Regions from separate parts of the Exiguobacterium sp. PHA03 genome, predicted to be linked through region 1. Evidence: riboswitches for the same ligand, from Rfam matches in the RefSeq annotation. Region 1 holds a riboswitch; the other holds the start of a gene.
The links. Region 1 has a riboswitch for lysine ahead of Q7C19_RS11420 (amino acid permease). Riboswitches for the same ligand answer to the same signal wherever they lie in the genome.

Region 1 (15,090 bases):
CCTCGTCTTTCGATCTCAAGTCGCAGAAGATGCGACTTTCGTCGATCGGGACTTGTTACTGAACTATGTCATTGGTGGACAGTTAGGATTATTGATTTCCTGGTTGCGAAACGGTCGACCATATTCATCCGCATATATGGCGGAGCAATTGAGCCGGATGATCGTCTTTGGAACGGTTGAAAGCATCGGTTTTCCGAAAGAAACGGAATAAGGTCATAGAAAAAGACACTCCCGCTAGGAAGTGTCTCGTATTCAAGCTTGTCGGAAGGCAAGTTCCTTCGTATAAATCGTACTTCGGTTTCGTCCGCTTTCTTTTGAGTAATACAACGCTTTATCTGCTTGTTGTAATGCTTCAAGAGACGTATGGGAACCACTAGAATGTGCAATCCCAAGCGAAATCGTGATTTGCAGATCAGGTACGTCTGCCGTCGGGAACAGGTTGCGTGCGACCGTCATCCGAGCCAACTCTGCGATTTTTTGAGCTTCTTTAGCTGTAGTGCTTGGTAAAATGATCAAAAACTCTTCACCACCGTACCGTCCGACGAGGTCATCCGGTCGTGTTAAGGAAGCGAGTGTCATGCCGAGTTGACGTAGGACATCATCCCCGGCGTCATGACCATATGTATCATTGACGTGCTTGAAGAAGTCGATATCAATCAAGACAAGTGAATACCCTTGATCCGTTGAACCGACAAGTGACAGTGAATCATCGAGACGGCGCCGATTGGCAAGTCCAGTCAAAGCATCCGTCATCGCTAGTTTTTGTTGATACTGAATGTTTTCGAAGTGACGGCGTAATTCCGTCAGCAGTCGAAAAGCAACAAAGCCAGCCAATAGATTAAAGAAGATATAAGCGATTGAAATTTTAAAGAATGTCGACCAGCTGTTTGTCAGGATATAGATGGCAGGTAACGAATAGAGAACACCAATTGACACCAATAATTGAAAATGGCGTGTCGAGACATGAACGAATCGACGTACGATTCCGATCGTCGTAATGATTAAGACGATAATCAGTGTGGACAGATAAAAACCCTCCATTTGATCGACGGGTGTCAAAAAGTAACGTGTCCCGATGATCATTATACCGGCGACGATGGCGCTCGGGAAACCACCGAATAGCATAGCGATCGCGACTGGGATGATTCGTAAATCCACACGGGCGACATCAATCTGAATGCCATTGAATATCAACAAAACTGCAATCAGACCACAGACACTTCCCAATATGAGGCGTGTACTCCAGCTGGAATTCAGCGAAATACGTGGTCGATTCCGAAATGGCAAGAATAAGAGAGTAATCGTCGTGAACAGTAGACAAAAGTTAATGATGAATTGATTCATGATGGACAACAAATCCTCCCAACTCCCCCAGCTAACAGATTTCCATATATATACTCCAGTATACTCATCTAGGTAACGGTTAGACAGAGGTAAATGTTTAGATAAAACATAAAAAACGGTAGAAAATCTACCGTTTTTTATGAAGACGAAGTGAGCGTATCCTCATCCATCGTCAGTAAAATCTTATCGAAGACGCGAATCATCGTTTCCAGTTCTTCTTCTGTTAAAGTTCCGAAGCGATCTTGTAAATAGTTTCTTCGGACGACCTCGAGTTCCCGAAAAGCACGCTCTCCGTCATCCGTCAAAGCGAGGACAATCGAGCGACGATCTTCCGTCGAACGCGTCCGTGTGACATATCCTTGTTTATAGAGCTTATCCGTTAAAGCAGTGACTTGACTCGTCGCCAGCTCAAATTGTTCCGCAAGAAGTGTCGGACGCTGGGGACCGTTTTCTGAAAGACTCCGTAAGATGAAAAATTCGCTTCGGGTTGCTGTTCCTTCAAATAGTCGATTAAGTTCACGTCGCAGGGTACGAAGAATGACACGCATTTGTTCCTCGAGTCGGTAAGTCAGCAAATCACGTTCCTGTGGCATGCAAGCAGCATCCTTTCTCTCAGTGGACTTCTATCATTTAGTGTACTAAACATATCGGATTTTTACCATCTACTACCCCAGATTCAAAAAAGGCAATTGACAATTTCGTGGCGGTTTGTGTAATATGGCGTAGTAATAACTAATTTAATTCAGTTCTCACTCAACCAGTGGGATGGAGGTTGCAGTTCTTAAGAGTACGGTTACGGATGTCGTCAAGCGACAAATGAAGTGACCTGAAAGGAAGAATTGCCGAAATCAATCATCGCTTTGAAGATGATCGATTGGGATTAGATCGAATAGGTCTAATACTGTCACAAGTCGGGTATCACTTACTTGTGGAGAGCTATCTTTCACGACGGTAGAATGAGGCGCATTCATTTTATTATGTTGCGTTCTCATCTTCCATCTGGAAGATGAGGGCGCTTTTTGTTTTTTCATTCAAAAAGTGTCCTCTCAAAAAATCTAAACAGAGAGAAGCGAACGAAATGAACAAACTAGATGTGAAACAAACAACAGATTCGACAGCCGAAGGATTAAAACGTGGATTACAAGCCCGTCATATGTCGATGATCGCCATCGGTGGGGCAATCGGAACAGGACTTTTCATCGCGTCCGGTGCTTCCGTTGCAGCAGCAGGACCAGGTGGTGCACTCCTATCGTATGCAATCGTTGGTCTGATGGTCTACTTCTTAATGACAAGTCTTGGCGAAATGGCGGCGTATATGCCTGTCGCCGGATCCTTCTCGACATACGGGACAAAATTCGTCGATCCCTCATTCGGCTTTGCCCTCGGCTGGAACTACTGGTACAACTGGGCAGTCACGATCGCAGTTGAGCTCGTTGCAGCACAAATCGTTATGACGTATTGGTTCCCGGACGTTCCTGGATTTTACTTCAGTGCCTTATTCCTTTTACTCATGATCGGCTTGAACTACTTCTCCGTTAAAGGTTTTGGGGAAGCGGAGTATTGGTTCGCCATGATTAAAGTCGTCACTGTCATCGTCTTCTTAGTCGTCGGTGTTGCGATGATTTTCGGTGTCTTTACATCGGAGCCACCAGTTGGCTTTAAAAACTTTGCCCTCGGGGATGCGCCGTTCGTCGGTGGTATTCCTGCCGTCATCGGAATCATCCTCGTTGCTGGATTCAGTTTCCAAGGAACAGAACTAGTCGGAATTGCCGCAGGTGAATCGGAAAATCCGAAAAAAAACGTTCCAAAAGCAGTCAAACAAGTCTTCTGGCGCATTTTACTCTTCTACATCCTTGCGATTTTCGTCATCGGGATGCTCATTCCGTATACGAGCCCGAACTTGGTTTCCAATGACATCACGGACATTGCCGTTAGTCCGTTTACGCTCGTCTTTGAAAAAGCAGGTCTTGCGTTCTCGGCAGCACTCATGAACGCCGTCATCTTGACATCTGTTCTATCTGCCGGTAACTCAGGTATGTATGCTTCCACACGGATGCTGTATACACTTGCTCGTCAAGGAGATGCACCAAAGTTCTTTGCAAAAGTGTCGAAAAATGGGGTACCGCGTAACGCCTTGCTTGCAACAGGAGCAATCGGTGCGCTCTGTTTCTTAACATCGATGTTTGGTGGACAAGTCTACCTGTGGTTACTCAATGCTTCAGGTATGACAGGATTCATCGCATGGCTCGGAATTGCGATCAGTCACTATCGTTTCCGTAAAGGATTCCTTGCACAAGGTCATTCGTTGAAAGATTTACCTTACGTTGCACCAGCGTTCCCGTTCGGTCCGCTGTTTGCATTCGGTCTTTGTTTCCTTGTCATCGTTGGTCAAAACTATGCCGCATTCCTCGCGGATCAAATTGATTGGGTCGGAATTGCCGCAACGTATGTTGGTATTCCATTATTCCTTGCCTTCTGGTTAGGACATAAATTCAAAAACCGGACGTCAATCGTTCGTTATGACGAGATGGACTTCCCGGAACATCCACGTCAATCATAATGTGTGAACCACCTTCTAATGAAGGTGATTGAGATTGAAGACAAAGTGCAATTTTTCTCTGATGAGTCTGATGAGAAAGATTGCGCTTTTTTGTTCGTTTCGAATCGTTTTCCTGGGACAAGCATCGCGTCGCTTCGCTGCAGGGTCGCTCTTGCTTGTTTTTTCCTAGGAAGCGATGTCGAGTGAACAAAACGCTTCTTTGATTCTCCTTCCGGGTATAAAGAAGAATGACACGTTACACGCCACTCCTACAGGAAAAAGCACAATTTTGCGCTGTCAGAGACAAACAAGACCAGTTTTCCTGCTTGAATGAAGCGGGAAAACTGGCTTGTGTCTCGCCTGAGGAAAGGGCGAGAAGACGAGTCATTTTTGAGTCAGTCCATTTTCTGCAATCGGAACCACCTTCTATAAATGAAGGTGGTTTTTTGTTCCTAAAAAAGAAAACGTTTTCTAAAATATAGTTTTGAAAAAGTATAAAAAAGGAATCAATGAATACATATTTGAGAATAGGAATTTTGAAAAAGAGAGGGAGGGAGATACATGACTACATCTGAATTATTTTTTACATTAGGTTCTGCAGCATTTTTCATGTTGCTCGTTGCTTACATATCGTACCGGTTGACGCGCGGGAAAACACAAGGTGTTGATGAGTACTTCTTAGCAGGTCGAGGGCTAAGTGGCGTGTTCATTGCCGGCTCGTTACTGCTGACCAATTTATCAGCAGAGCAGTTGATTGGGCTCAATGGGCAATCCTTTATGGGGAACATGTCAAGTATGGCATGGGAAGTCACAGCGGGCTTTGCTGCGATCATCATGGCCATCTATCTACTTCCGAAGTTTCTTGGACTTGGTATCTCGACGTTACCGGAATACTTAAGTCACCGTTATGATGAGACGGTTCGTCGGATGACAGTTTTACTCTTTTTACTCGGATATATGTGTGTCACGATCCCTTCAATGCTGTACTCAGGTGGGATTGCTGTCTTGCAGTTGTTCGATGTCCCTGAGTTGTTCGGCCTCAGCTATACGCAGTCCCTCTGGTTAGTCGTTTGGGTCGTCGGGATCATCGGAGCGATTTATGCGATTTTTGGAGGACTACGTGCGGTGGCTGTCTCCGATACGTTGAATGGGATCGGACTCGTCTTCGTTGGATTCTTAGTTCCAGTACTTGGCTTTATTGCGCTTGGTGACGGGAATCTCCTTCAAGGGGTGAAGACGATTGCAACTGTGCAACCGGAGAAGCTGAACGCAATCGGAAGCTCAACCGATGCCGTTCCGTTCTTCTCGATATTTACGGGAATCTTATTCGCAAATTTATTCTATTGGTCACTAAATCAATATGTCATTCAGCGTGTGCTCGGCGCAAAGGATTTAAAAGAAGGTCAAAAAGGAGTCTTAATGACAGGATTTTTGAAGTTGTTAGTTCCAGTCTTCATGCTGATTCCTGGAATCATTGCTTATCACTTGTATGGAAATACACTGACGAGCGGTGATTTATCATATCCTCGACTGATTACAGAATTGCTGCCAGTCTCGATGATGGGATTTTTCTTAGCTGTCTTACTCGGAGCCGTCTTCAGTTCGTTTAACTCGCTTTTAAACAGTATTGCAACACTTTTCGTACTGGATGTCTATCAGCCAGTGTTTGCGAAAGAGGCAAGTGATGAACATCTGATTCGCGTTAGTAAATGGTTTGGAACGATCGTTGCCTTGATTTCTTTCATCATTGCGCCGTTCTTAATGTATGCACCGGACGGCTTATGGAGTTTAATCCGACAATTCACAGGATTTTTCAACATTCCGATTCTTGTTATCGTATTAATGGGGATTTTCATGAAACGAATCCCGGCGATTGCAGCGAAAATCGTCATCATCTTTCACGTGTTCGCATATTACTTATTCGTCTTCGGTTTCAAACAACTGTTCGGTTGGGATCATGGCATTAGCTATATTCATGGGTACGGTATTCTACTCGTGATTGAAGTATTGTTCATGGTATTCATGGGGTATCGTTATCCAGCAGTCCAGTCAAAAAAGGTCAATCGACTACACTCTGTCGAGCTCATTCCATGGAAATTCGCGATTCCAGTCTCAATCCTATTATGTACATCTATCGTTTGGACGTACGTTTTGTTCTCAAAGATCGGACTAGCTTCGACAGTAGGCATCGTATCAACTTGGTTTTGGCCGGTTACGTTGGGGCTTGCTATTGCAACGATCATATTATGGCGTGTGTCGCTAAATGCTTGGGAAGCGAAGTACCGGACCTATCTCGAAGAAGAGTATCGTCAAGCTGAATAATCCTCTCGCAGAAGGTATGACATATCGGGTAAGATGAAAGAAAAACAGGAGGCGATCTTCGTGAATTACTGGTACCACTTTAAGCGTGCCTTCTTACCGATCGCATTATTGCTTGTGACGCTTGCCTTGTACCAAATGATTTATCGTTTGAATAACATCTGGTACTCGCTTGGAGGACTTCTTCTTGTCTTCGCGGCAATTTACTTCGTCATGCGTCGCCTAAAAACGAATCCAGAGGATTGAATGAGCAGGAAAGTCGAGTCCATTCTCTGAACGCGGTAAAATAGAGACATACAGAGGAGGGGAAGATAGATGGCAAAAGCAATATTTGCAGGTGGTTGTTTCTGGTGCATGGTCAAGCCATTCCATAAATATGATGGGGTAGAGCAGGTCATTTCAGGATATACCGGTGGTCATACAGAGAACCCGACTTATAAAGAGGTCTGTTCGGAAACGACAGGTCACTTGGAGGCGGTTGAAGTCACGTACGATCCGTCCGTCATTACGTATGAAGAATTACTCGATATCTTCTGGCGTCAAATCGACCCGACAGATGGCGGTGGTCAATTCAATGACCGTGGTGAATCATATCAGCCGGCTATTTTTTATGTCGATGAAGCGCAGCGTGAAGCAGCTGAACGTTCGAAAGCAGAGCTTGACGCATCAGGACGTTTCTCGCGTCCGGTCGCGGTAGAAATTCGTCCGGAAAAGCCGTTTTGGCCAGCAGAAGAATATCACCAAGATTATTATAAAAAGAACCCATTCCGCTACCAGATGTATAGCGTCGGCTCCGGTCGTGCGAAATTCATTAAGGAAGCGTGGAAGGATCATGGTAAGGAAAAAGAATTGAAAGAGCGTCTGACACCGATTCAGTATAAAGTCACACAAGAAAACGGGACAGAACCCGCTTTTCGTAACGAATACTGGGATGAAGAACGTCCAGGTCTTTATGTCGATATCGTCGATGGTACACCACTCTTCACATCAAAAGATAAATTCCAGTCAAACTGTGGTTGGCCGAGCTTCGCTAAACCGATCTCAGAAGACAAGATGGAAGTCGAACTCGACACGAGTCATGGGATGACGCGGACGGAAGTACGTTCTGCGAATGCAGATAGTCATCTTGGTCACATTTTCGATGATGGTCCGACAGAGCTTGGTGGTCTACGCTATTGTATCAACTCAGCAGCGTTACGATTTATTCCGGTAGAAGAGCTTGATTCGGCAGGATACGGGGAATATAAAAAACATTTCGAGTAACATGTAGGGAGCAGTCAAACGATTTCGTTTTGACTGCTCTTTTTTTCAAATGGAAAGGAGAGGATCAGATGTTTCAGTCCGTGTATGAAGAGATTCGACAGATGACGATTGCAAAGGTACTTGATTTCTATGATCATGAAATCCGTCAGCTCGATGAGAAAGCACGTCAGGAAAAGTACGACAAGATGAGTTTGAGTCCATTTCGTTTTTTTCGGGGGAGTTCGCATCTTTTTTATTACGATGTGACCCGGATTCCGCTTGGTTTTGACACACCTCGTGATAAGCCAACTTGGATCCAAGGTGATCTTCACTTTGAGAACTTCGGTGTCCATGGCAATGCAAAAGGAGAAATCATCTACGACGTCAACGACTTTGATGAAGGATACTTAGGATCGTATTTATACGATTTGATTCGCATGGCAGTCTCTGTGCGATTATTCGCTGAAGAGGCAGGATATGATTCAGTCCCTGCAATTCGTAATTATGTTCTTGAATACTTACATGATTTAAAAAAGTATGCACTTGGAAAAGATCCAAGTGATGTTTGTTTTACACGGGATAATACAAAAGGACCAATCAAGAAGTTAATCAAAAAAGCAGAAAAAAAACGTGAAGAATTAATGGGGGAGCGAACGGAACTGGTAGATGGCGTGAGACGATTTTGTACACTCCCGGATATGGAAGTAGTAGATGATGCGACACGAGCAGCAATTGAGTCTGCCTGGCCTTCCTACATCGAGACAATCGACACCGAGGATCGCCGTGAGGAATCGTTCTATACGATCAAGGATATCGTTCGTAAGCTAGACAGCGGGACAGCATCCATTGGTCTCGAGCGCTATTACATCTTGATTGAGGGCGAAGGGGGAGAAGAAGATTTGATTCTTGAGATGAAACAAGCGCAAACGTCTGTCCCTTCGTTATTCCTGCCCGTTTATCGTCCAGAAGCAGAAACCGTTCATCAAGGGAGACGGGTCATCACGTCGCAAAAGGCGATGCAGGCACATGAAGATCCATATCTTGGTTATCTGACGATTGAAAAAAAGGAATATTATGTACGCGAGCGCTCACCGTACAAGAAAAAACTAAAGGCGAAGCATATAAAAAGTCAGGAAGATCTTGAGAACGTGTTATGTATTCAAGGTCAAATTACCGCGAAAATCCATGCGCGGGCAGATCAAGATGCGGGAATTCAAGAAAAAATATTAACCCATCATGCGGATGTTGAAATCATTCGAGCTATCGGTGTTTCCGATACCGCTTTTTTGGAGCAGATCGAGCGTTGGTCAGAAGCTTATGTCATGCGAACAAAGCTGGATTACCAAGTGTTTTTAGAATGGACGAAGACGTGGAAAACGACTTAAAACCTGGACTGAAAAAGGAGAAAAATATCGGTATGTAACAGATGTTACATGCCGATATTTTTGAAGTGATTTTTACTCTTTAACAGATGAAAGCGTCACGCAAAAAACAAATAGGTATAATGACCTATATCAATTTATCTGAAAACTTCGTAAATTTTTGATTAAGTTCTTACGAACGACTCGCTTCGTAAGACAAATCACAAAGGATATAGGGGGAAGTACATCATGAGTTTGACGCGGAAAAAAGATGTTTCCGCTATGATTGCTGCAAGTAAACGCAACAGTGGACTTGCTCGAAATCTTGGCGCGATGGATTTAACGTTTTTAGGAATTGGCGCCATCATCGGTACCGGAATCTTCGTTTTGACGGGAACAGGAGCGTTGACTGCAGGACCAGGACTTATCGTATCATTCATTCTATCTGCCATCGCCTGTGGTCTAGCTGCTCTTGCTTACGCTGAATTTGCATCAACGATTCCGGTCAGTGGATCCGTCTATACGTATACGTATGCAACGATGGGAGAGATCTTCGCTTGGATCATCGGTTGGAACTTGATTCTCGAATATGGACTCGCCTCCAGTGCCGTAGCAGCCGGTTGGTCAGGTTACTTCCAGTCTTTACTCGCAGGATTTAATATCCATGTGCCAACAGCTCTCTCAGCAGCTCCAGGAGCAGTAGAAGGAGCCAAGACATACTTCAACCTTCCAGCCTTCCTGATCCTCTTTGCCATTACGGCATTGTTGTCGATGGGAATCAAGGAAACGAAACGTGTCAACAACATCATGGTCGTCATCAAATTAGCAGTCGTCGTGTTGTTCATCGTCGTCGGTGTTGGCTACGTTGAACCATCAAACTGGACACCATTCACTCCATTTGGTTGGGGAGGCGTCTTCTCGGGTGCTGCGATCGTCTTCTTCGCGTACATCGGTTTTGATGCTGTTACATCAGCAGCGGAAGAAGTCCGTGATCCACAAAAGAACTTACCACGTGGTATCATCGGTTCACTTGCTGTCTGTACAATTCTTTACGTCATCGTCGCAGCCATCATGACAGGGATTGTCCCTTACAAACAATTCGCTGGTATCGATCACCCGGTCTCACTTGCGATTCAAATGGCAGGTCAAAACTGGGTCGCTGGTTTCATCGATCTCGGTGCGATTCTCGGGATCACAACGGTTATTCTCGTCATGACATACGGAATGGTGCGTCTCGCGTTTGCGATCTCGCGTGACGGGATGTTCCCTAAAGTATTCTCCGAAGTGCATCCGAAATACCAAACACCATTCAAGGCGACTTGGATGATCGGACTTGGTAGTTCACTCGTCGCTGGATTCGTTCCACTCGATGTCATCGCGAACCTCGTCAACATGGGTACACTCGCAGCATTCGTCTTAATCTCTGTCGCTGTCTTGATTCTTCGTAAAACACAGCCGGATCTCCCACGTGCATTCAAATGTCCGGGTATGCCATATGTGCCAATCGCAGCAATCGCTGCATGTCTCTTCTTGATGTTCAACTTGAAACTCGAGACATGGATTGCTTTCGGAATCTGGCTTGCAATCGGTTTAGTGCTTTACTTTACGTTTGCGCGTAAGCGTTCAAATCTACACCCAGGAAACATGCCGGCAGCGGAACTTGCTGCTTCAAAAGAAGAAGAGTAAACACATCAAAAGACCCAGTCGCCTTCAGGCGATCGGGTCTTCTTGTGTTAGGAAAGTGGAACAGGACCTTTGACGCGAACCGCATCAAATTCACGACGAATACTTTCATTGGCTTTCGCTTCATCTTCTGCCGACCAGCCGAGTTCGCTACGCATCAGGGCAAGAACACCGTCTGCGTATTGTTCAGCATGTGGGAAATCAAAGAAGACGGCTGAAGCACGACGGTTCAAGAAGTCACCGGGTTGCATGACGAGCTCTGCTTCTAGACCATACAGAAGGGCACCGAACCAGTGTAACGGTAATTGATAACGAGCGGCTTCGTCACCGCGTGTCCGAATCAATTCGAAGACACGTTCGACATTCGTACCGTAGCGCTGGATGAGCCATGTCGTCTCATTCGGTGACAACCCAAGTGCTTCGCCTTTTGGTTGTTGTTCCTTCATGTAACGCGCGAATCCTTTACTTCCTTGTGGATGACCACCACCAAGCAAGATATCGTGCGTACGGGAAGCAAGATAAATTCGATTTTCTTCTGTCTTGAATTGCTCAGCGACCATATCGATGATTCGTTCTGCCATCTTCCGGTACCCAGTCAACTTACCACCGGCGATTGACATCAGACCGGATTTCGAAACGAAGATTTCGTCTTTTCGGGACAGTTCACTTGGATCTTTTCCATCTTCATGAATGAGTGGACGTAGTCCAGACCACGTTGATTCGACATGCTCAGGTCGTAACTCGACGTTGAACATTTGATTCGTCGCCTCTAGGATGTAATCCTGATCCTCGACGGTGACACCAGGCTCAAGAATATCTCCTTTATAGTTCGTATCCGTTGTTCCGACATACGTTTTCCCTTCACGTGGAATCGCAAAGATCATCCGACCGTCTGGAACATCGAAGTAAACGGCTTGTTGCAACGGGAAATGTACTTGATCGATGACGAGATGAATCCCTTTTGTCAGGTGTAATGACTTTCCAGACTTCGAACCGTCTTTTTCGCGCAGTTCATCGACCCAAGGACCTGTCGCATTAATGATCTTCTTCGCCCGAATCGTATACGTTTTGCCACTTAAGACGTCGCGGACTTCGACACCAACGACTTTTCCATTGTGGTAGACAAGCGATTCCGCTTTCGTATAATTGACGGCACGCCCACCGTATCCGACCGCTGCCTTTAAGACTTCGACCGTCAGTCGAGCGTCATCCGTTTTATATTCGACATACCGACCACCGCCGACTAAATGCTCTGAGCGTAACAGTGGTTCGTAACGTAATGTTTCTTCTTTGCTAAGCATCGTCCGACGTTCATGGCGTTTGACACCAGCGAGTTGATCATAGACACGTAAGCCGATTGAGGTCGAGAAGCTACCGAATGTACCACCTTCGACAAGTGGAAGCATCATCCACTCCGGTGTCGTCACATGCGGTGCGTTCTCATACACGATGGCACGTTCTTTCCCGACTTCGGCGACGAGTTTAATCTCGAATTGCTTCAGATAACGCAATCCACCATGGACAAGTTTCGTCGATCGGCTCGATGTCCCTTCGGCGAAGTCCTGCATTTCAATCAAGCCTGTCCGCATGCCGCGACTTTGTGCGTCAAGCAGAATACCAGCTCCCGTGATACCGCCCCCGATGACGAGGACGTCTAGAAGTTCTTGTCCCATCTCTTCTAACCATGCTGTCCGTTCCGTACTTGAAAACATCTTGTCTTCCCCCTGTTCGTCTGAAATGGATAGTTAGTCTACTTCTATCCATGTACCCACTTTTGCACTCTTTTGAGCACGATCAATGATTTTCATGACGAGTTCAGCCTGTTTCGCAGAGACAGGTGGTGTGGTTCGCTTACGGATGGCTGGAGCGAGATCCGTATAATAATCCCCAAAATGACCGGAAACAAAAGGGAAGTCTTGCAGAGGTCCATTTGCTTCAGCCAATTGATAGGTCGTCCGTTTTGTATCGACTTCATCAACGAAGTAACTCGCCTGTGTTCCGTGCACCATCAGGGAGGGACCAACAGCTGGAACGATGGAACCGATATGCAAAATAGCGCGTCGCGTGCCAAAGGCTAAAATTAGATGTGTATAGTCATCAACGATCCCATCTTGTCGTTGAATCGTTTGATCACAAAAGACACGGTCTGGAATTTCATCGAAGGCGACGAGTGCTTGATCGATCAAGTGTGAACCAAGGTCGTACAATAGTCCGGCACCAGGAACGTCCTGTTCGCGCCAACGCTCCTGCACATCGGGACGGTAACGGTCATAATGCGCTTCGAACGTCTGGAGCGTACCGAGTCGTCCAGATTTCAATAAGGTCATCAGCGTCCGAAAGTCCTTCGTGTACCGCCGATTATGATAAACTGTCAGTAACCGACCGTATGTCCGTGCTAGTTCTGTCAACGTTTCGGCTTCTTCGAGCGTGACGGTGAACGGTTTCTCGACAAGTACATCACAGCCCGAGAGCAAGGCGAGACGCGCGAGTGGATAATGCAGATCATTTGCCGTCGCGATGACGACTAAATCGATTTGTTCCGCTTCAAGTAATGCTTCAAGTGTCGGATAGACAGGGAGCGTCGCGTCGTACGCAGCGACCGCTTCCGGGCGACTCGACTGAACAGCTACCAACTGATAATCAGGTGCGTGTAAATAAGGCGCATGCAAATGTTCACCGGCAAGACCAAAACCAACTAATGCGGTACGAATCATAGAAAACACATCCTTTTCAAGTTCATACCCTCAATCTACCATAAGGAGGAATACAAGATGATTACCGAGCAACACATCATCGAAAAGATGCGCCAAGCGATGCAACGTATTGACCAAACAACAGGAGCTGCGCAGAAAGAACAGATTGCAGCGATGAAGGTTTACTGTGAACTACTGCTCGAATCCGATTCGACGTCGAGTTCGACAATATCGCTTCCTACGTCAACGCCTCAGGCAACCCCAGCGGTCGATCCGATGTTAGCGCGTTTCATGGGTGTTTCGCAGGAAAAAGAAGAAAAAGGCACTTCATTGCTCGATTTTTGAATGAAATGACGCAATTCAGGGAATAACCATCACAGTTAAAATGAGAAAGGGAGATACGTCATGAAAACAGTCATCGTCATTGGAGCAGGACCAGGAAACGGATATGAAATCAGTAAACGATTCGGGCAAGAAGGGTTTCAAGTCGTTTGTGCGGCGCGGACACAAGAAACGCTTGCAGCCGTCATCACGGAACTAAAAGAAGAAGGTGTAGAGGCGGTGGGGGTAGAATGTGATGCTTCTCGAAAAGCCGATATCGCATCACTCATCGAATGGACAGAGGAGCAGTATGGACAAATCGATGTCTTAGTCTATAATGCTTCGATTTTACATCAAGCATCTGTCCTTGAAGTCTCGGCAGAACAGATTACGAAAGAGTTCGAGATCGATGTTCTCGGTGCACTGCATGCCGCACAACTCGTTGCTCCTTCGATGCAGGAACGAAAAGACGGCGCCATCCTGATTACAGGAGGTGGCGCTGCGATGCAAGCAATCAAATCGTTACCAGGGCTTTCGATTGGCAAGGCAGGCGTTCGTCAAGTGACGCACATGCTCCATGATACGTTGAAGGAAGACGGTGTCTACGTCGGAACTGTCACGATTGCCGGAGAAGTGAAGCGTGGAACGGCACTTGATCCGAAAAACGTAGCGGAAGCGTTCTATACACTCTATACAAACCGTAACGAAGTAGAGACAGTTCTATCAGCAGACTAACTTATGAACAAGGTGACGTATGCGGGTTCGGACATTGACCGAATCCGTATTTTCATGGAAAGGAGAGAAATAGAAATGAGACGATCTGTATTCATAAGTCTACTTTTTTTATTCGTCCTCATCGGTTGTGCACCAGAAGAAACCGATCTGCTTGGCATCAAGCAACCAGACGATGAAAAGATTACGAAAGCGACGGTGCAACGCGTCATCGATGGGGATACATTAAAAGTGAGGCTAGCAGACGGGAAAACGGAGGATGTTCGTTTGTTGCTCGTCGATACACCGGAAACTGTTAAACCGGATACGCCGGTTCAACCTTATGGAACGGAAGCTTCAGCGTTTACAAAAGAGACATTACCGAGCGGGACAGCTATTCGGTTAGAGCGTGATCATTCCCGGACTGACCGATACGGACGACTGCTCGCATATGTCTGGTACGGCGATAAAATGTTGAATCAAGAGTTACTCCGAAAAGGTCTTGCGCGTGTGGCGTTCGTCTATGAACCAGACACACGTTATGTCGATGTGTTTGAACAGATCGAACAGGAAGCCAAGCAGGCAAAGAAGAAAATCTGGAAGCACGATGGCTACGTCACGAATCGCGGATTCAATGTTCAAGCGATTACAGAAACGAAATCCTGCGATATCAAAGGTAATATCAATCGGTCAGGTAAAAAAATTTACCATGTCCCGGGTGGTCAGTCTTACAATGAAGTGAAGCCGGAGCAACGGTTCTGTACGGAGAAAGAAGCACAAGAAGCCGGATTCGTCCGAGCAACACGCTGATAAACCCAAAAAAAGCCATCGCTAGCGATGGCTTTTATCTATCATACAGGTGGTGGCGGTGGTTGAT
Region 2 (15,090 bases), on a different contig from region 1:
TAATCAAGAAATCACGCGCGACTTTTTCAGGACGCTGCTTCTCAACATCTGCTTTGTAGTTCAGTTCTTGCATCGTTTCATCCGTGATTTTATCCTTCAATGTGTTGAGGACTTTTTTCAGCTCTGGATGTTCTTTAAGGGTTTCTTGACGAACAAGTGGTACCGCATAGTAGGGTGGGAAAAACTCTTTATCATCTTTGAGTACAGTCAAATCAAACTTCTTCAAAAGACCGTCTGTTGAAAAACTATCGATGACATTCGTTCGACCGTTCGTCAATGCTGTATAGCGAAGTCCTCCATCAACTGGTTGTACATCTTTGAACTTCATATCCGGATACTTCTTCTTTAGACCAAGATAACCATCCTCACGGTTCGCGAATTCAATCGTTGAACCGAGAATCAAGCGATCACTGACTTTTGACATATCCGACACTGTCTTCAAGTCGTACTTCTTAATGTCTTCTTTTGTCATGGCAAGAGCATACGTATTGTTGAAGCCGATCGGATCTAGGACATCGACCTGACTTTTTTCGGGAATCATCTTCCCGACTTTTGCATAGACCGTTTTCGGATCCGTCTCGACTTCCTGCTTGAGCACGTCGATCAACAATGTCCCTGTGTACTCGACATACGCGTCAATCTCCCCTTTTTCAAGCGCCCCGTAAGCGACCTTCGTCCCCCCGAGATTTAATTGACGTTCGACTTGTAGATCCGTTTTATCTTCGATTAAATCCGCTAACATATTTCCAAGAATCAACTGTTCCGTAAAGTTCTTCGATCCGATGACGATCTTATCTTCCTTGAGGAAAGAATAAGCGACTGTACCACCAACCAATAGGAAGACGATGCTTGCGATTGCGATCTTGCGTCCCGCTGACATCGCTTTACGGCGCTTCCGTGCCTTGTTTTTAATTCGACCATCTGCGAGCGGAATACCGTTCGGCGCCACCGAATATTCAATCCGGCTGACGACGAAGTCGATGATAAGCGCTAAGATACCAGCTGGAATCGCTCCGGCGAGAATCTGGTTATTATCAACCGTTTGAATACCTGAAAAGACAAGGTAACCAAGACCACCGGCACCGATGAATGCTGAAATCGTCATTAAACCAACCGCTGTGACGGCTGAAATCCGAATCCCTGCCATCATGATCGGTAAGGCAAGCGGAATCTGGACCTTACTGAGGATTTGACGATCCGTCAAACCAATTCCTTTTGCTGCTTCAAGCGTATCTCCCGGAATACTCGATAGACCTGTGTACGTATTTTTGACGATTGGCAAGAGTGAATAGAGCACGACCATGATGATCGCTGGTGTCGATCCGATACCGATGAACGGAATTAAGAAACCGAGTAAGGCAAGACTCGGGACGGCTTGCACGACGCTCGTCAGCGCGAGGACCGGTTTTGCGAACTTTTGATAGCGCGTGATTAAAATCCCGATCGGAATCCCAAGGACGACGGCGATGACGACGGCAAAGACCGTCAGCTGTAAGTGCTCCAGTAATAAGTCACCGATTTGATCGGTATTATTTTTTACATAATCAAAGAAACCGTTCATTGAACTTCCTCCTCATGAATGAATTGCTCACTCAAGACGGAAAGTAAGCTACTACGCGTGATTAATCCTCTTAGTTTTCCTGTTGCATCTGTTACCGGCAGATAACCTGTCTCTTCCTGATTCATGACTTCAAGGACATCAAGTAACGAATCGTGTTCATTGACGGCAATGATTTCGCCCTCCATTACTTCTTCAATTCGTTGGCTCTTATCCGGGATCGTTTGGATGTTCTTTAACTTAATCAGCCCTTGTAAAACGCGGTCACGATCAGTGATCAATAGACTGTCGACTTTTCGCCCACGCATGATTTCAATTCCCTGTAGCAATGTACGTTTGCCACTGATTGAAACTGGATCCTCAATCATGATATCTTCTGCCTTGATGAATTCTGGACTACTCCAAATTTTATTTTTTCCGATGAACGATTCGACATATTCATCTTTTGGATGACGCAGGATTTCTTCTGGAGTATCGAACTGAACGATCTCCCCGTCACGCATGATACATATCCGATCCGCTAACTTGATCGCTTCATCCATATCATGAGTGACGAAAACAATCGTCTTTTTCACTTCCTCTTGTAAGTTGAAAAGCTCTTCCTGCAAATCATTACGAGTAACGGGATCGAGAGCACTGAACGGCTCATCCATCAGGATGACATCAGGATCATTCATCAGAGCACGCGCGAAACCGACACGTTGCTGCTGTCCGCCACTGAGTTCGCTCGGATAACGATCAATAAATTGTCTCGGATCAAGCCCGACCATCGTTAATAGTTGTTCTGTCCGCTGATCCATCTCATCGTGATCTTTCCCCTCAAGTCCAGCAATCAATTGAATGTTTTCCCGGACCGTCATATGAGGGAACAGACCAGTTTGCTGAATGACATATCCCATATGGCGTCTTAATTCAATCGTATCCGTCTTCATGATATCCTTCCCATTGACCAAAATTGTGCCTGAAGAAGGTTCGATCAATCGATTGATCATTTTAAGTGATGTCGTTTTCCCACAACCACTTGGTCCGATGAAAACAACGAGTTCACCCTTTTGAATCTCGAGCGATAAGCCTTTTAAGACGACATTTTCCTTAAACTGCTTGCCGACGTTTTTGAATTCGATCATTCCTTCTCACTCCTTTTTACTATTTCCATATATTATGTTTTCCCAAAAAGGTTACGGTTTAAACAAATTTCCATTAAATCAGTTTTATTTCTTTGAAAAAGGGGAAATTTTTAGTTCTTTTTTTAAAAATAAAGGGAATACGTAAATAAAGAGTACTGATAAAGCATGTTTTGATGAAGGAGGCCCTTAACGATGAACATCAAGAAACCCACCATCATGATGATCGGATTGCTTCTCCTAACCTCACTTTCAATTCCCTCACAGGTCGATGCAGCGAGTTCTACGTTTGTCACAAAAGGAACGACGACCAAAAAAGTCGTCGCATTGACATTTGATGACGGTTCAGATGGAACGAACATTGCCAAAATATTAAGTGTCTTAAAAAGTAATCAAGTGAAAGCTACTTTCTTTTTAACAGGCAGTGGTGCAAACAACCATCCTCAATCGATTAAAAACATCACAACCGCCTCTCCAACACATCAAATCGGCAATCACTCGTATTCACATCCGGATTTCACGACTTTATCAGCAAGCCAAATGACAAGTGAATTATCCCGGACGGAGTCGCTCATCCGATCCTTGACCGGAAAAACGACGAAACCGATTTTTCGGGCGCCGTTCGGTGCAAGTAACAGTAAGGTATTGAGTGTCGTCGGAGCGGCTGGTTATACGAAAACGATTCAATGGAATATCGATTCGACGGATTGGAAAGGCATCTCTTCAACAGCTATCTTGGATCGTGTGTTACCAAAAGTCGTTCCTGGATCAATCATCCTCATGCACACTGGGGCTGGTGCGAAAGGAACACCAACCGCCCTGCCGACGATGATTTCGAAATTAAAAGCAAAAGGCTATTCGTTCGTCACGATTTCAGAACTGTTGCGTTCTACGGTCCCAACCGGTACGACGTATACTGTCAAAGCGGGCGATACACTCTATTCGATTGCCCGTAAATACAATGTCTCGGTCTCTGCCCTCGCGAGTGCGAACAACATCACGAATTGGAGTCTACTCAATGTCGGTCAAGTCTTAAAAATCCCGACAACGACGTATACGGTTAAAGCGGGTGATACACTTTACTCGATTGCGACACGTTACGGCGTCACCGTCACAGCATTAATGCAGGCGAACGGCATCACAAATCCGAATCTCTTACTCGTTGGACAAGTCTTGAAAATCCCAAAATGAATATACTGTCACAGCAAAAAAAACGATTCCTCTCTAGTCGCGAGAAGAATCGTCACATGTATGAAAAACCGGCGAGATTGCGCCGGTTTTTTTGTCGTCAATCGCTTGACCCCTCACCTCTTATGACTCCGAACGGACCCCATTGATTCCAAGATCACACTGAACTAAGTCCGCATATGTTTGTCGACGGACGACTTCGCGGGATTCCCCGTCCCGAACGAAGACGAGTGCCGGACGTAAGAATTGATTGTAGTTGCTTGCCATCGAGAAGTTATACGCTCCCGTTCCAAATACAGCGAGGGTATCGCCACTCTTTGGCGTAACTAACTGCGCTTTTTCAGCGACGAGATCACCTGATTCACAAGCTGCTCCAACGACAGTCATTTCGGTCGTTTCGCCACTCATCCGGTTAGCGATGACGGTTTCATAAACCGCTCCGTAAAGTGCGGGACGAATGTTATCCGTCATTCCACCGTCCACCGAAAGATATGTCCGGACGCCTTCGATCTCTTTGATTGCCCCAACTGTATAAAGTGTCGTCCCTGCATTCGCAACGACCCAGCGTCCTGGTTCGATACCGATTCGCGGACGTTCGATGCCAAGTCGTGCCGTTTCCGTCTCAATGACATCCATGACGTGTGCGATCGTCGCTTCAAAATCAAGTGGCTGGTCGTCCTGCGTATAGGCAATTCCGAACCCACCTCCAACGTTGACTTCGCTGACTGTGAAATCATGTTGTACACGAATTGTTTCGACGAAGCCCATCATCGTCCGAGCCGTCTGTTCGAACAGCGACGGATCTTGGATTTGCGAACCGACATGACAATGGATGCCAAGTAACGATAGATGTTCTGATGCTAAAATCGCTTCGATTGCGTCCAAGTAATCTGACGCATGTGTCGAGAAACCGAATTTCGTATCGACACCACCTGTCTGAATTTTCGCATGCGCTCCACCGATGACTTGTGGCACGATCCGAATCAAGACATGAACCGTTCGACCAGCTTGTGCCGCAATCGCTTCCAGTTGTGCAATCTCTGCAAAGTGATCGATGACGATTCGTCCGACACCTTCTTCGACAGCATACTGAAGATCAGCCGTTGATTTATTCGAACCATGGAAATAAATTCGCTCTGCTGGAACGCCCGATTGACGGGCGATGAAGAGTTCCCCGCCCGTGACGACGTCAATTCCAAGACCATGACGCACGACTTGTTCATACACCGCACTGACAGTCAATGCTTTAGAAGCGAAGGAAGCATACGTATTCGGATACTTATCAAGGAAGTGTTCCCGGACGGTCGCCAGTCGATCCGTCAGCTCCCGTTCTGCCATCACGTACAATGGTGTTCCGTACTGTGCTGCAAGATCGGTCGCTGCGACACCATCGATGTGCAACGTGTTGTTTTCTTCTGTCAGGTATTGACTTCCATACATAATAAGTTCCTCCTTATAGATACTGATGCGTCAAACGCCAAGACCGGGCACACATCTGCTCTGAATTGTTCGCTGCTCCTGTCCGAGTAATATCGTCAATTTCAACGCCATCCCCGTATAGCACGACCTCGTCTCCGACCTCAACCGTCCCATCGACAGCGACGAACGTATGACTCATGAATAATTTATTGATGACCGGATAAGGTTTTTCTTTAATATGAACAGGCAGAGCGGCACGCCCACGGACGACACCGTCTCCATAGCCGACTGGTAAGATGGCAATCCGCATCGGTTCTGTACTCGTAAAATTCGTCCCGTACCCAACGTGTTCACCCGGTCCGATTTCGCGAATTTCAACGACCTCCGTCGTCATCCGTAGCGAAGGAACGAGCCAGTCCATCTTTTCAATCGGTGAATAGCCGAATAAGAAGATTCCAGGGCGGACATAATTACAAAATGCGAGACGCGGATCGTGTTTGACGATCGTCGCACTGTTTTCCGAGTGCATATACGTAAACGTATGGCGCTTTCGTAACACATCGGCAATGGCGACGAAACGTTCGACTTGTCCATCGTGATCCGCATCCGGCTCATCGGCAAGCGGAAAATGTGTATATAAACCTGTTAAAGCGAGCGAATCTGCTTGCGCAAGCGCAAGAACAGCTTCCGCCTCTTGAAGCGAACTGACACCAAAACGATTCATCCCGACGTTGATCTTCAAATGTAACTCGATTCCTTGCAGCTGTTTACTGTTTAGGGCGAGCCATTCTAGCGATGAGACACCGAGTGCAATTCCGAAACGTCGTGCTGTTTCAAAATCCTCCGTCGGATTCATCACCAGTACATAACTGTCTGGAAAATTCGTTTTGATTTCAATGGCTTCATACAACTCGGCGACAGCAAAGTGATGCACATCAGACGCCGTCAGCGTTTCGACCATCTCGAGCATGCCTAAGTTGTACGCATTGTTCTTGACCACGGCAAAAATATGTTTACGTGATCGAGCGAAGACCGATGCGACGTTCTGTCGCACCGCCTTCCGATCGATCGTGACGAGTGTACGCGTCGTCATTCTGCGACAGCTGGTGTCACATACGTCAACCAATCCGCATATTGCGGCAATTGACCTGTGACGGCTTGACGGTAAAGATCGAGCAACTCATCTGCGACGTTCCGTGTTCCGCCGTTGATGGAGATATGATCGATTTCACCGACACTCGTGATTTCAGCAGCTGTTCCTGTTAAGAAAATCTCATCTGCGACATATAACTCATCGCGTCCGATGTGACGTTTGACGACAGGATAGCCTTGATCTTGTGCCAAACGGATGATGACTTGGCGTGTGATACCGTCGAGTACTGAACAATCAAGTGACGGTGTATGAATCGTTCCGTTTTTAAGAAGGAAAAGATTCGCAACACTCGCTTCACTAACGTTTCCGTTCATGTCGAGCGCGATTGCTTCATCAAATCCATCACGGATGGCTTCACCTTTTAAGAGTTGTGAGTTCATATAGTTGGCAGCCGCTTTCGCTTGCATCGGCATCATCGTTGATGAGACGCGGCGGTATGATGCGACTTTGGCACGGATGCCAGCACCTTTATCGAAGTATTCCCCAAGCTCCCAGCAAGAGATACCGACATGAACTGTCGTATCTTTCGCCATCAATGCTTGCCATGGCGTACCGAGGAACACGAATGGACGGATATAACAAGATTCGAATCCGTTTTTCGCAACTAGATCAATCGTCGCCTGGACGAGTTCATCAACCGTATACGGAATTGTGACGTGGTAATAGGCGCAACTACGGAAAAGACGTTCAATATGTTCCTTCAATTGGAAAATCGCCGGTCCGTCCGGTGTCGCGTAGGCACGAATTCCTTCAAAGAATCCACTACCATAGTGAATCGCATGTGACATGACGCTCGTGTTCGCATCTTTCGGATCATGAAAGACTCCATCTAACCAAATTGCTTCTCCATACTGTGTATCCACTGCCATGTGTTTTCCTCCTCTTCGACGTCAATCAGAGTGAACGTAAATCATCCACCAATTGCGTCTTCTCTTCTGTTTTCGCATCTTTCTGTTTGATGACACGTGCAGGTGTTCCGGCAACGACGCTTCCAGCAGGTACGTCTTCTGTGACGACACTACCGGCAGCGACGACGGCATCTTTACCGACTTTGACGCCTTCGAGAATGACTGCATTCGCACCAATCAAGACACCGTCTTCAATGATGACAGGTGTTTTTGAAGGTGGTTCGAGGACACCCGCGACCACGGCACCTGCGCCGACATGAACGTTTTTCCCGATCGTCCCACGTGCACCGACGACAGCGTTCATATCAATCATTGTACCATCTCCGATCGATGCACCGATATTAATGATGGCACCCATCATAACGACCGCGTTATCACCGATGACGACATGATCACGAATCCATGAACCTGGTTCGATGCGCGCATTCAAGTGACGTGTATCAAGCATTGGTACCGCACTGTTGCGACGGTCATACTCCACGTGAACATCCGTGATGCGATCTGAATACTTTTCTAAGAAAGTAGCCGCAAGTCCTGCATCCGCGAAGAAAATCTTTGATTCATCTGATCCGAACGCTGTTGCGCCTTCGATCGTCAAGCCCGCCAAATCGCCGTTGACGTAAAGTTTTACCGGTGTTTGTTTTTTAGCATCTTTAATGAATTTAGCAATTTCGTAAGCATCAGTGAGTAACATGTGAATCCTCCTGTGTGTAGAGCGTCTCTAATGTATAGAGTCCCGCTGTTTTTTGAATGAGTGCTTCAGCTGCTTTGATCGCACCAGAAGCAAATACTTTTTTCGATAATGCCGTATGTTTGATTTCAATCAATTCGTCGACACCTGCGAATAAGACTTCGTGTTCTCCGAAGATCGTACCGCCGCGCATCGCGTGCATCCCGATCTCGTTCGTCTCCCGCTTTTGCCGCGTTTGTGACCGGTCATATACCGGTGTGACGTCACGTGCCGTCTGAATCGTTTGCAATAACAACTCCGCCGTTCCGCTCGGGGCATCGACTTTTTGATTATGATGTTTCTCGAGCAATTCGATGTCATACGCTCCTGCTAGTGGTACGAGTGTCTTCAGCAGTTGCTGCACCATCGCGATGCCGTACGACATGTTGTACGACTGGAAGATTGGAATTTCTTTTGCGGCGTCCTTGATCGATGCCAGTTCCGCCTCCGAAAAACCAGTCGTCGCGATGACGAGTGGTGTTTTTGTCGCCAGCCCATATGCGAGCAGATCCGGTAGCAAACTCGGATGCGAGAAGTCGATGATTGCATCGACCGTCTCTGCCATCTCTGTTAGCTCGGCATATGAAGCGATCGTATCGGATGACTTCGTCCGGTCAACGATCGCAACGACACTTTGTGGTGCGAGTTCGACGACGTATTGTCCTGTCGCCCCATAACCGTGTAACGCGAGTTTCATCGAACCACTCCTTTGTAAGCCCGCATCGTTTCGAGTAAGTGGGCGTGTCCCGCTTCCGATTGACGGACGAGCGGCAAGCGCGGCGCACCGACAGCAAAGCCGAGTTCTTCAAGCGATGCTTTAACTGGAATCGGATTGACATCACTGAACAAGGCACCGATGACCGGTAACAAGTCTGCCTGAATCCGGCGTGCCGTGACGAGATCTTGCGCGAGTAACGCCTCAGCAAGTGCTTGTGTCTCTGCCGGATACGGATTCGAAAGAACTGAGATGACGCCTTGTGCGCCCCACGCCATGTACGGCAGGATTTGATCATCATTTCCACAGAAGACCGCGAAGTCTTCCGGAATCGCCGCCATCAGTTCGCCCATGAAGCTGACGTCTCCACTCGCTTCCTTAAACGCTTGGATGCGTGGATGACGTGCTAACGTCACTGCGGTTTCGACTGCGATCGCAACGCCTGTCCGCGACGGAACGTTGTACAGCATGATCGGTAATTCGGTTGCATCAGCGACCGCCGTGAAGTGCGCGACGAGACCGGCTTGTGATGTTTTATTGTAGTACGGTGTGACGAGCATCGCTGCATCCGCACCAAGGCGTTCTGCGAGTAATGTTTTCTCGATTGTTACTGCCGTGTTGTTCGAACCCGTTCCGGCAATGACGGGTACTCGTCCTGCTGTGACTTGAACGGCAGTCGTCAATAGTTGTTCAAATTCCGTGTTTGTCAGTGTCGAACCTTCTCCTGTCGTCCCTCCGACGACAAGTGCCTGAATCCCTGTTGCGAGTTGTTGCTCGATCAAGCGTTCGAATACGTGTAGATCCAACTCGCCTGCTTCATTAAATGGTGTGACGAGCGCTGTACCTGCTCCTTTGAACATGAAGAACTCCTCCTTTTTTATGAATGAATCGACTGTTCGATTGCTTGGCGTGCGACTTGTACGGCGTTTGACGCAGCACCTTTTCGAATGTTGTCGGCTACACACCAGAGATGGAACGTGTTCGCGAGACTATCATCTTGTCGAATCCGACCGACGTAGACGTCGTCCGTCCCGCTTGCGTCAAGTGGCATCGGATAACGCGTATTTGCGACATCATCGATGAGGACGACGCCCGGTGCGCCTTCCAGTGCTTCACGGATCGCTTCGACCGTCGTCGGTTGTGTAAACGTGACGTTGATTGCAACCGAGTGAGAATTCGTGACTGGAACCCGTACACATGTTGCACTGACTGGTAATGCTGGAAGATTGAAGATTTTCCGTGTTTCATCAATCATCTTCTGCTCTTCTTTCGTATAGCCGTTCTCAAGGAACACATCGATATGCGGCAAGATGTTATCGTGAATCGGATGCGGATAATTGACGGGCTCTTCTCCGCGTGCCCCGCGTGCCAGATCCTCGATTCCTTTTTGACCGGAACCGGATACGGCCTGATACGTCGTATAGTTGATCCGTTCGAATCCCAGTGACTGGAGCGGTGCTAAAGCGACGACGGATTGAATCGTCGAACAGTTCGGATTTGCGATCAAGCGGTCTGTCGCTTGAATCGCTTGCGGATTGACTTCTGGCACGACGAGTGGAATCGTCTCCTGCATCCGGAAGGCACTTGAATTATCAACGACGAGTGTTCCGTTTTCAGCTAGTAATGGGGCATATTGCTCACTGATCGTTCCGCCTGCTGCGAACAACGCGACATCGATCCCGTCTTCCGTGATGTTTGGCGTCAGCGCTTGGATCGTAATATCTTCTCCCTTGAACTGCACCGTGTTCCCTGCTGAACGAGCAGAAGCGTAAGCGGACAGGCGGCTGACCGGGAAGTCCAGTTCTGCGAGTACTTGTAACATTTTTTGACCGACGGCGCCGGTTGCTCCAATGACGGCTACATGATACATGCTGTTTTCCTCCTTATAACTCGAACGCGTTTGCAATCGCTGCAACCGTCCGTTCAATGTCTGCTTGTGCAATCGTGTACGAGATGCTGATTTCTGATGTCGTGACTTGATAGAACGGGATATTCTCCGCTCGGAAGATTGCGAACAATTTCGAAGCAACACCTGTTGCATCCCGCATCCCGATTCCGACGACAGATAACTTCGCGTGCTGATCGTGGCGGTCGACCTTGACTGTCGTGAAGCGATCCATGATATCTTTCAATGCTTCGTCGAGGAACTCTTCCTCGTCGAGTGGACAAGAGAACGATAAGAAGATGTCACTGTCGAACGTCGTTTGACTGATCATGTCGATATTGACGTGACGGTTCGATAAGAGTTCGAAGATATCGGCTACTGCTGCATTCGTTTGCGGTACGTGTTTGATTGATACCGTCAAGACGTTCTTCGTCACACTGACACTCGTCACCGCTTTTTGTTCCATTGTTTCCGTCGCTTCCATGATCCATGTTCCCCTTTTCGATTCAAGTGTTTTCCCGACGAAGATGTGTACGCCGTATTTTTTTCCTAGTTCGACACTTCGCATTTCCATGACCTTCGACCCGAGGGCGCTCATTTCCATCATCTCATCATACGAGATATGTGGAATCGGTTGAGCGGCGGCATGGATTCGCGGATCAGCTGTATAGACACCGTCGACATCGGTATAGATTTCGCACCGTTTATCAAGGACTGCCGCAAGGGCAACTGCCGTTGTATCCGACCCACCCCGTCCGAGTGTCGTGACATCACCGAGTTCGTTGACACCTTGGAATCCGGCGACGATGACGACATCGTACGTTTCGAGTTTTTGTCGTAACAGATCTCCATCGATCTGTTTGATCTTACTTTTCGTATGCACGCCCATCGTGCTGATTCCTGCTTGAGCGCCTGTTTGCGATAACGCTTTGACACCGAGCGAGTTGAGGGCGATGCTGAGTAATGAAATCGTCTGTTCTTCTCCGATGGCAAGCAGTCGATCGAGTTCTCTTCGCTCGGGGCGATCCGTGATGGCTTGCGCCTGAGCGATCAAAGAATCTGTCATCTTGCCCATCGCCGAAACGACGACGACGAGTTTTTCACCTTCGGCTGCGCGACTCTTCAAATAATTCGCAATAGACTGAATCTGTTCGACAGTCGCAACCGAGCTTCCACCAAATTTAAGTACAGTTGTCACAATCCTATCTCCTTTGTCCCGATACAGAAAAAAACGACGGGCCGGTAGGAGCGTTCCTACGGCCCGTCGTTATCACGATCGGACAAACGAAGACAAAGTCATTCGTTCTTTTACGTAAGATAGCGCTCCGAAACATCGGTTTCGGCAGTACAACGGATCTTAACCGTTGTACCAGCAAACAAGAAGAAGCATCTTCTCGTTCACTTCGGCGGACTTCCCCTTTCACATCATTCGGCATGCTTGCCTTCAAGAATGATGCTACTCATGTCATCCGCGCCTCTATCTGTCGGTTGTTAGTTACAGTTATAGCAGACATCTTTTGTTAAATCCAGTCATTTGACTGTTTTTTTTCAAAATTCGTCAATTCGCAAGATGCTGTTTCGCGAGTTCGAGTTGCTCCGACACGGCAGCAAACCCTGTCCCGCCGTAGCTAGTCCGGCGTGCTACTGCTTGAACCGGATCGAGGAGCGGATAGACGTCTTCTGTGATATCAGGATGGAACGTTTGATACGTCTCGAGGTTCAAATCCTTCAGGAAACAACCGTTCTGCACACAGTAAAGGACGGCTTTGCCGACGATTTCATGCGCTTCCCGGAACGGTATGCCTTTCGTTACAAGGTAGTCAGCGAGTTCCGTTGCATTCGAGAAGTCTTGCATTGTCGCCTTCTTGAGCGCTTCGGTCTTAAACGTCGCAGATTCAATCATTCCGGTGAAGATTTGAACGGACTTGAGAACGGTATCTGCTGTATCGAAGACCCCTTCCTTATCCTCTTGCATGTCTTTGTTGTAAGCGAGTGGTAATGCCTTCATCGTCGTCAAGAAGCCCATCAGGTTGCCGTAGACGCGACCTGTTTTTCCACGAATCAATTCAGCAAAATCAGGGTTTTTCTTTTGTGGCATCATGCTCGAACCTGTCGAGAAGGCGTCAGACAACTCGATGAAGCCGAATTCTTGCGACGCCCAGATGATGATTTCTTCACAAAAACGTGAGAGATGCATCATGACGGTCGAGGCGATTCCGAGATATTCAATGACGAAGTCGCGATCGGAGACAGCATCGAGACTGTTCGGATAGACCGACTCAAAACCGAGCAACTCGGCAGAACGGAAACGGTCGATCGGGAACGTGGTCCCCGCGAGCGCGCCTGCCCCGAGTGGTGATTTCCGGATCCGTTTTTGATTGTCCGTCAACCGTTCGACATCACGTTCGAACATCCAGAAATAAGCGAGCAAGTGATGCGCAAGCGAGATTGGTTGTGCCCGTTGCAAATGCGTATACCCCGGCATAACCGTCTCGATATGTTGCTCAGCTTGTTCCGTAATGACCGATTGGAGCTCGCGTAATGCCGTCGTCAACGCTTCGACATGCTGCTCCATCCATAGATGTAAATCGGTTGCGACTTGATCGTTTCGGCTCCGTGCCGTATGCAGTTTCCCTGCAACCGGACCGATCTGTTCCGTCAACAAACGCTCAAGATTCATATGAATATCTTCGTCCGCTAATGTGTAGGAATGGTCCTTTAACGTCGCTTCGAGTTGCTTTAATCCTTGCTGGATTTGTGTCCACTCATCTTGAGCGAGAATCCCTTGTTCAAATAACATCTGTGCATGTGCGAGACTGCCTCTCAAATCAACGCTTGCTAATTTTTGATCGAACGTGATTGATGCTCCGAAGGCTTCCGCTTGAGCGGAAGCACTTTCCGTAAAACGTCCACCCCAGAGTTTGGTCATTTCGTTACACCCGCCTGACGATGTACACTCGCATGCGTTGAAACGGCAAGACCGTGTAATTTGATGAAGCCTTTTGCTGCTTCATGATCGAATGCATCTTCTTTCGTGTACGTCGCAAGTTTCTCATCATAAAGCGAGACAGCCGACTGACGACCTGTGACAGTTGCATTTCCTTTGAACAGTTTAACGCGAACTTCTCCTGTGACGTCCTGTTGTGTCGCCGTCAAGAAAGCTTTCAATCCTTTCGTCAATGGCGCATGGAAGAGACCGTTGTAGATCGTTTCTGCATATTGTTTGCTGAGTAATGGTTTGAAATGCGCGACGTCCTTCGTCAATGTAATAGTCTCGAGTGCAGCGTGCGCTTTGAGTAAAACAGTTGCGCCTGGGCACTCATAGACTTCCCGCGATTTGATACCGACGAGACGGTTCTCGACGTGGTCGATCCGTCCGACCCCATGTGCTCCAGCGATGATGTTCAGTTCCGTAATCAGTTTCGCTAATGGATACTTCGTCCCGTTGATAGAAACTGGAACACCTGCTTCAAAGCCGATAATGACTTCTTCTGCCTGATCCGGAGCGTCTTCTGGTGCTACCGTCAACGCATATGCGTCTTGTGGTGGTTCTGTCCATGGATTTTCTAGGACGCCACATTCATTACTCCGTCCCCAAAGGTTCATGTCGATCGAGTATGGGCTGTCGAGGTTGATCGGGATTGGCACATTGTTTTCTTTCGCGTAGGCGATCTCTTCTTCCCGTGACCATTTCCATTCCCGAACCGGTGCGATGACTTCGAGTGACGGATCAAGTGCCGCGACCGAAACTTCGAACCGGACCTGGTCGTTCCCTTTTCCGGTACATCCGTGTGCGACCGCCGTCGCACCATGCTGATGTGCGACTTCGACGAGCTTTTCTGCGATCAATGGACGCGAAAGCGCTGAGATCAACGGATAGGCATTTTCGTAATGGGCGCCATATTGAAGTGCTGGCAAGACAAAGTCTTGTGCGAATTCTTCTTTGACATCGAGAACGATTGATTCGATCGCACCGACGAGGAGTGCTTTTTCCTTGATGACGGATAAATCTTTTCCTTCTCCGACATCCATGCATAAGGCAATGACATCATAGTCCTTGCTCAACCATTTGATGGCTACTGATGTATCGAGTCCCCCAGAGTACGCTAAGATTAATTTTTGTTTTGACATGTATAATTCCCTCCTGGTTTTTAATTCATTTGTCTGTATAAAAATTCATTATGAATTATATATATACATAGAAAACAAAAAAAAGAAACCCTTTTTGCAGGATTTCTTTCAAAATAACTTACATTTTCTTCTCCATCGTCCGGTGTGGAATGCCCGCATCGTCGAATTCATCGGAGACGATCGTATAACCAAGACCTTGATAAAACGGGATGGCTTGGACTTGTGCACCGAGTGTCAGCAGTTGTTTTCCTTCACGCCGCGCGACACGTTCCATCGCCT

Region 2: another riboswitch for lysine. It lies ahead of Q7C19_RS14695 (aspartate kinase); the one in region 1 lies ahead of Q7C19_RS11420 (amino acid permease).

Annotation. Positions count from the first base shown of each region.
Region 1 covers NZ_JAUTYQ010000002.1:47,833-62,922, forward strand. The annotation lists gene Q7C19_RS11405 (TetR/AcrR family transcriptional regulator) at 1-211, shown strand, start outside; gene Q7C19_RS11410 (diguanylate cyclase) at 253-1,344, opposite strand; gene Q7C19_RS11415 (MarR family winged helix-turn-helix transcriptional regulator) at 1,482-1,937, opposite strand; lysine riboswitch at 2,103-2,291, shown strand; gene Q7C19_RS11420 (amino acid permease) at 2,423-3,904, shown strand; gene Q7C19_RS11425 (solute:sodium symporter family transporter) at 4,445-6,205, shown strand; gene Q7C19_RS11430 (hypothetical protein) at 6,266-6,448, shown strand; gene msrA (peptide-methionine (S)-S-oxide reductase MsrA) at 6,518-7,465, shown strand; gene Q7C19_RS11440 (DUF2252 domain-containing protein) at 7,534-8,829, shown strand; gene bcaP (branched-chain amino acid transporter BcaP) at 9,055-10,491, shown strand; gene Q7C19_RS11450 (glycerol-3-phosphate dehydrogenase/oxidase) at 10,539-12,200, opposite strand; gene Q7C19_RS11455 (Gfo/Idh/MocA family oxidoreductase) at 12,234-13,202, opposite strand; gene Q7C19_RS11460 (DUF5327 family protein) at 13,260-13,526, shown strand; gene Q7C19_RS11465 (SDR family NAD(P)-dependent oxidoreductase) at 13,587-14,237, shown strand; gene Q7C19_RS11470 (thermonuclease family protein) at 14,313-15,023, shown strand; gene Q7C19_RS11475 (cation diffusion facilitator family transporter) at 15,065-15,090, opposite strand, start outside.
Region 2 covers NZ_JAUTYQ010000004.1:164,933-180,022, forward strand. The annotation lists gene Q7C19_RS14645 (ABC transporter permease/substrate-binding protein) at 1-1,561, opposite strand, end outside; gene Q7C19_RS14650 (ABC transporter ATP-binding protein) at 1,558-2,685, opposite strand; gene Q7C19_RS14655 (LysM peptidoglycan-binding domain-containing protein) at 2,878-3,873, shown strand; gene lysA (diaminopimelate decarboxylase) at 3,994-5,310, opposite strand; gene alr (alanine racemase) at 5,324-6,382, opposite strand; gene Q7C19_RS14670 (branched-chain amino acid transaminase) at 6,379-7,311, opposite strand; gene dapD (2,3,4,5-tetrahydropyridine-2,6-dicarboxylate N-acetyltransferase) at 7,337-8,044, opposite strand; gene dapB (4-hydroxy-tetrahydrodipicolinate reductase) at 8,031-8,777, opposite strand; gene dapA (4-hydroxy-tetrahydrodipicolinate synthase) at 8,774-9,655, opposite strand; gene Q7C19_RS14690 (aspartate-semialdehyde dehydrogenase) at 9,673-10,665, opposite strand; gene Q7C19_RS14695 (aspartate kinase) at 10,679-11,878, opposite strand; lysine riboswitch at 11,991-12,168, opposite strand; gene argH (argininosuccinate lyase) at 12,239-13,609, opposite strand; gene Q7C19_RS14705 (argininosuccinate synthase) at 13,606-14,811, opposite strand; gene Q7C19_RS14710 (GNAT family N-acetyltransferase) at 14,930-15,090, opposite strand, start outside.